Regions from separate parts of the Duganella sp. S19_KUP01_CR8 genome, predicted to be linked through region 1. Evidence: riboswitches for the same ligand, from Rfam matches in the RefSeq annotation. Region 1 holds a riboswitch; the other holds the start of a gene.

Region 1 (3,211 bases):
GCCGAGCTGCGCAAGGTGCTGCTGATCGACGGCTTCATCGTCACCAGCGCACTGCTGGTAGCGGCCCGCGTGCAGCCGGCCATCCTGGACTACTGCGTCTTCGCGCACTGCTCCGACGAAACCGGCCACCAGCAGATGCTTGATGCGCTGGGCGCGAAGCCGCTGCTGAATTTGGGCCTGCGCCTGGGCGAAGGCACCGGCTGCGCGCTGGCGCTGCCGCTGCTGCATGCGTCGGTCAATTTCCTGAACCAGATGGCCACGTTCGAATCGGCCCACGTCAGCGAAAAGTCCGAGTAAGCGCCGTGCACCAACTACGCCTGTTCTTCACCGCGCTCCAGTTCTTCACCCGCCTGCCGATTCCCACCTGGGTGGGTTTCGATCCTGCGTGGCTGAACCAGGCGTCACGGTACTTTCCGCTGGTCGGCGTGGTGGTCGCCGCCATCACGGCCGGCGTGTATGCGTTGACCGCATGGCTCCTCCCCGCTCCGGTCGCCGTGCTGCTGTCTACCGCCGCCGGCATCTACGCCACCGGCGCCTTCCATGAAGACGGCTTTGCCGACATGTGCGACGGCTTCGGCGGCGGCATGACGCCCGAGCGCGTACTGGAAATCATGAAGGACTCGCGCATCGGCGCATACGGCGCCATCGGCATAACCTGCCTGCTCGCCACCAAGGTCGTGACGCTGTCCATGCTGCCACCGATGGAGGCGATTGCAGCGCTGTTCGTCGCCCATCCGCTGTCGCGGCTAATGGCCACCTCGCTGATCTGGCGCCTCGACTACGCCCGCGCCGAAGGCAAGGCCAAACCGCTGGCGCAAAAGATGAGCGGCGCCGAATTCGCATTGGCCATCGCCAGCGCCGCCATTCCAGCGCTGGCGATGATCGCCTGCGGATGGCTGACGTGGACCGCGCTGGCTACGGGCGTCATCGCCGCCGCCATTGCCACCGTCTGGCTGGCCCGCAAATTCGTCCGCCGCATCGCCGGCTATACCGGCGACTGCCTCGGCGCGGTGCAGCAGCTGAGCGAAGTGGCGTTCTACCTGTGCGTACTGGCCAGCATGCGCCACGGCGCCCTGCCCTGGTAACGCCATGCGGCTCATACTGGTCCGCCATCCGCAACCGCTGATCGCCCCCGGCGTCTGCTACGGCCGCAGCGATCTCGCCGTGGCGCCCGACCAGTTGGCGCAAACGATGGCCACCTTGTCGGCCACACTCCCCCAAGGCCTCCCCCTATATAGCAGCCCGCTGCAGCGCTGCGCCATATTGGCGGCACAACTGGCGGCGCCGCTGCTATCCCCCGCACCGCTGCTGGATGCACGCATCGTGGAGATCGATTTTGGCGACTGGGAACTGCGCCCTTGGGACGATATCCCGCGCGCCGGCATCGACGCCTGGGCCGCGGACCTGGTCAACTACCACCCCGGCGGCGGCGAAAGCGTGCTGCAAATGGCCGACCGCATCGCCGCCTTTTACGCCGACCTCCAGCGCCAGCAGCGCGACGCCATCGTGATCTGCCACGCCGGCGCGATGCGCCTGCTGTCGGCCCGCCACGCAGGCCTGGCGCCCGCCGAGATGGCGCTGCAAGCCGCCCTCCATCCGCATCAAATCGCCTACGGCGCCACGCTGGTACTGCAAAACTAAACCGCCGCCCCATGACCGCCGCCGCACAAACCCGTATAATGACCGGGTTTTGGTGCTCGCGCGTCTGTCCAGATGCGCAGTTAAACGGGAAACACGAAGCTCCTGGTTCAATCGACCAAGGCCCACGTGTGCTGCCCCCGCAACGGTAAGCAAGTGTCGCAGCTGATGCGCGACAAACCTCCTCTGACAAACCACTGTGCTCTGCATGGGAAGGTGAGGTGGTCTAACTTGCCAGCCCGGATACCGGCCAAATCAGGTGGAAGCGAGCGATCGGGATGTGCGCGAACACGCGTCTCTCAATTCTCCGCTTTTGTTCAATCTGGCCCACGGGGACGTCGGCCGGTTGCTATTAACAGAAAAATTACATCATGACCCTTCGTATTTCCCGTCCCGCGGCCCTGACGTCGCTGGCGCTGGCAATGGCCGCCTCCTGCGCGCACGCAGAACCAATCGCGGGCACCGTGCTGGTCACCGCCACCCGCAGTCCGCAGGCCCTGGCCGACGTGATCAGCGATAGCATCACCATCAGCGCCGAACAGATCGCCGAATCCGGCGCCGGCTCCATCGTCGACCTGCTGCAACGCCAGCGCGGCATCGAGATCGCCCGCAACGGCGGCTCCGGCACCAATGCCACCGTGTTTATCCGCGGCGCCAACAGCAACCAGAACCTCGTGCTGGTCGACGGCGTGCGTATCGGCTCGTCGACCACCGGCGCCGCCAACTGGAGCGCCATTCCGCTGACCGCCATCGACCATATCGAGATCGTCTACGGCCCACTGAGCTCCCTGTACGGCGCCGACGCCATCGGCGGCGTGATCCAGATCTTCACCAAGAAGGGCCAGGGCGCGCCGGCGTTCACCGCCTTCGCCGGCTACGGCACCGACAACACCCGCGAAGGCGATGTATCCGTCTCCGGCGCCACCGGCGGTGAACACAGCATCAGCTATGCGATCAGCGCCGGCAAGGAAAAATCGGATGGCTTCTCGTCCACCCGTCCTGGCAGCCTCTCCTACAACGCCGACAAGGATGGCTATGACCGCGAAAATGCGGCAGGTCAAATCAGCCTGCGTCTGGCGGAAGGCCACGAAATCGGTACGCTACTCCTGCAGAGCAAACTCAAGTCCCAGTATGACAGCGGTTCCTCGTCCTACGATACACGCTCGAAGGCAAAGCTTGAAAACGCCGCCATCTACAGCAAGAACCAGATCCTGCCAGGCTGGGAAAGCCTGGTCCAGTATTCGCAGACCAAGGACGAAGGTGCCACCTACACCAGCGCCCTGGCATCGGGCTACTCGCAGATCAACACCAAGCAAAGCACCTTCACCTGGCAGAATGACGTCCAGATCGGCGCCGACGTGCTGCAACTGCTGTACGACCACCGCAAGGAAGAAGTCGAGACCAACGGCTTCAAATTGAACAATCCGCAGCGCACCACCAACTCCCTCGCGGCTTCGTACAACGCCCGGCGCGGCGACAACCTGTTCAACGCCAGCGTGCGCCGGGACAAATCGCTCTACGGCTCGAAGAACACCGGCTCGCTGGGCTATGGCTACAACTTCACGCAGGCGCT
Region 2 (3,211 bases), on a different contig from region 1:
TCGGCGTCGATCTCGAAGCCTTCGCGGCGGGTCGGCGCCAGGTTGGTGTTGGCGTAGATCGTCGGATCGAAGAAGATCTCGTTGCTCAGGTTGTGGCGGAACACGCGGCCGGTGATCTTCTGCGCGGCGGTGCCATAGCTGACGCCCAGTTCCAGATCGTGCGACTGCTGCGACAACAGTGGCTTGTTGTAGTTCGGCGTCAGCGAGTTCTCATCGGAGTTGGCGACACGATAGCTCTGGCCTGCCTTGCCATACACGGTCAGGTGAGTGACCGGCATGTAGCTCGCTTGCAGCTCCCATGCGTTCAGGCCTTGCGTCACTTTGTAGGCCTTGCTGCCAAAGCCGTTCAGCGGATCGCTGAAGTCCTTGTTGAAGATCTCGCGGCGCGCGCCGGCCGATACGCGGCCTTCATGGGCGGCGTCGAAACGCAGTTCGTCGCGGACGTACAGGGCTTTCGAATGCTGCGTCGCATCGGCCGCGGAGTACCGCGCACTGGTGGTGGCGGTGCGGTTCCAGACGGTCCAGTCGAAGCCGGCCACCAGCTCGTTCAGCAGGCCGCCGATCTCGCCCAGGCGGCGCACGCGCGGCGAGAACTGGGTTTGCTTGCTGTCGTAGGTGGCGATCGACGGCGGGCCGCCGAAGTTGTAAGCCGATTCCACCGTCTTCTTGCGGTACGACAGGTCGGCCGCCAGTTCGTAGGCGCCGATGCGGCGCTGGCCGAAGGCGGTGAAGCGGTCGCTATCGAGCTTGGCGTAATCGTCGGGGGTGCTGGCCTTGCGTGGATTGGCGTTGTACGCCTCCTCGCTCAACGAACCCGGGAGGCGCATGTCCTGGCGCGCGCCTTCGTAGCGGAAGCCTGCGCGGCCGGCGTTGTCGAACCACTGGGCGCCGCCGCTGAAGTGGGTGTGTTTGAACTCATTGTTGTCGCGGTAGTTGTCGGTGCGCTGGGTGTCCAGCGTGGCGTCGGCGGCGAAGCCGTCCCAGGCCTGGAAGCCGGACACGCGCGCTTCGCCGGCGCGGAACTGGCCGCCCTCGACGAACACGCTGCCGCGGCGGCTGTTCTTGACCGGGCGCTTGGTGACGATGTTGATCACGCCGCCGGTGGCGCCGTCGCCGTATAACACGCTGGCGCCGCCGCGCGTGATTTCGATGTGGTCCACGGTGTCGATCGGGATGGTCGACAGGATGGCGTTGCTCAGTTCATTTTCCGACAGGCGCACGCCATCCAGCACGATCACCATATTCTGGCTGCTGTTGGAGCCGAAGCCGCGCAGGTCCAGGCTGAAGTCCGGGCTGCCGTCCAGGCTTTGGCGGCCGTACACGCCGCCCACTTTGCGGATCGCGGTGTTGACGTCGTTGGCGCCGGAGCGCTGGATGTCTTCAGCGCTGATGACGATGGCCCCGATCGGCGTCAGCGCCGCGTTGGCGTCGAAACGCGAGCCGGTGATGACGATCGGCGCGAGCGCCTCGGATATCTGGGCGGCGGCGGGAACGGCGGCGGCAAAGCACAGGGAGACGGCGGCGGCCAGCAGGCGCGGTTGGAAGGCGGAGGATTGCATGTCAGGTCATTTTCAAAAGAGACATCCGCCCGCGTCCCCGCAGGCTGGAAGTGTACGGAAGCCACGCGGGCTTCCCCCAGTCTGGCCGATATCCGGGCTGGCAAGGCTGCAGCAGCCTTGCGTTACCGTTGCGGGGGCAGCACACCTTGGCCGTCGCGCTGTCTGCGCGGGCGGCCTTGTGTTTCCCGTTTAACTGCGCATGTGAGCACATGGGCAAGCACCAGAACCCCGGCATTATACGCGCGTGCCCCGGATCATTAACTTTTTAGATAGGACCTATCTACATTTCGTGCATTGATCGCAACGGCTACGGTCCTTATAGTGAGGTCATACTCAAACCGGAGCTTTCCATGACTGCATTGCCAACCTATTTCCTGTCCCACGGCGGCGGCCCGTGGCCGTTCATGATGGACCAGGTGGGCCATCTGTACGGCCAGCTGGACGCCTCGCTGCGCGACATTCCGCGCCAGCTCGGCGTGACGCCGAAGGCGGTGCTGGTGATTACCGCGCATTGGGAGGAGCGTGATTTCATGCTGTCGTCGTCGGCCAAACCGCCGATGATCTACGACTACGGCGGCTTCCCGCCACACACCTACGAGGTGCGGTACAGCGCGCCGGGTTCGCCGGAGCTGGCGGCGCAGGTCCAGCAGTTGCTCGATGCGGGCGGCTTCCCGGCGCAATTGGATGCGCAGCGCGGCTTCGACCACGGCACCTTCAGCGCCATGTACCCGATCTATCCGAATGCGGACGTGCCCATCGTGCAGCTGTCGCTCAAGCGCGGCCTCGATCCGTTGACGCATCTGGAAGTGGGCCGTTTGCTGGCGCCCTTGCGTGAGCAGGGGGTGCTGATCGTCGGCAGTGGGCTGAGTTACCACAACCTGCGCGCCTTCAACGCGCAGGGCGCGGCGGCCTCGCACGCCTTCGACGGCTGGCTGCGCGCGACCATGGCGCTGCCGCCGCAGGAACGCGCGGCGCAGCTATTGGAATGGGAACAGGCGCCGGCCGCGCGCATGGCGCATCCGCGCGAGGAGCATTTGCTGCCGTTGATGGTGGCCTTGGGCGCGGCGGAGAACGACGCGGCGGCCGTGCCCTACCACGAGGATGCGTTCATGGGATCGCTGGCCGTGACCAGCTTCCGTTTCGGCTAGTCGGGCTGCCACCCCGCAATGCGGACGCGGGGTCGGACCCCGTAGGGGGTCCGACCCCTGCTCGGCTCTGCGGGTTGGGTACTAGGTGCCGCGCTTGCCGTTGGCGTAGTCGGCGGCCTTGGCGGCGGCGATGGCGGCTTTCTCGGCGTTCTTGACGGCCATCTCGGCGTCGTGCACTTCCAGCCGGCCCTTGCGGCTGGCCGGCGTCTCCAGCGAGATGCGGCCCAGGATGCCGCTGCGGTAGTCGCCCAGGAAGGTATGCGAGGCCTTCTCGAAATCGAGGTCGCCACCCTTCTGGCGGAAGCCGCGCTTGGCCGCCACGCCCTCCACCACCGCGATGCCGTCGAAGCTCTCGATATCCTTGAAGCCGTAGCGCGCCACCAGCAGCTGCGGGTAGGTCTTCAGCATCTCGTCGGCCAGGAACACCGCCACTTCCTCCTCGATCAGCGCGTTCGAGCCGATCGCGTGGCTGGCGGCCAGCATCAAGCCGTCGCTCGGCAGCGC

What was found. A riboswitch is a leader RNA that binds a small molecule or an ion and turns the genes downstream of it on or off. The one in region 1 is predicted to bind cobalamin.
Region 2: it holds a riboswitch for cobalamin, as region 1 does, so the genes downstream of both, V6M89_RS19285 (TonB-dependent receptor) here and V6M89_RS29610 (TonB-dependent receptor domain-containing protein) in region 1, are expected to answer to the same signal.

What each region holds. Positions count from the first base shown of each region.
Region 1 is NZ_JAQQPR010000053.1:1,012-4,222, forward strand. It holds gene cobT (nicotinate-nucleotide--dimethylbenzimidazole phosphoribosyltransferase) at 1-297, shown strand, start outside; gene V6M89_RS29600 (adenosylcobinamide-GDP ribazoletransferase) at 303-1,085, shown strand; gene V6M89_RS29605 (histidine phosphatase family protein) at 1,090-1,641, shown strand; cobalamin riboswitch at 1,675-1,907, shown strand; gene V6M89_RS29610 (TonB-dependent receptor domain-containing protein) at 2,010-3,211, shown strand, end outside.
Region 2 is NZ_JAQQPR010000019.1:15,114-18,324, forward strand. It holds gene V6M89_RS19285 (TonB-dependent receptor) at 1-1,559, opposite strand, end outside; cobalamin riboswitch at 1,626-1,799, opposite strand; gene V6M89_RS19290 (DODA-type extradiol aromatic ring-opening family dioxygenase) at 1,910-2,707, shown strand; gene ylqF (ribosome biogenesis GTPase YlqF) at 2,789-3,211, opposite strand, start outside.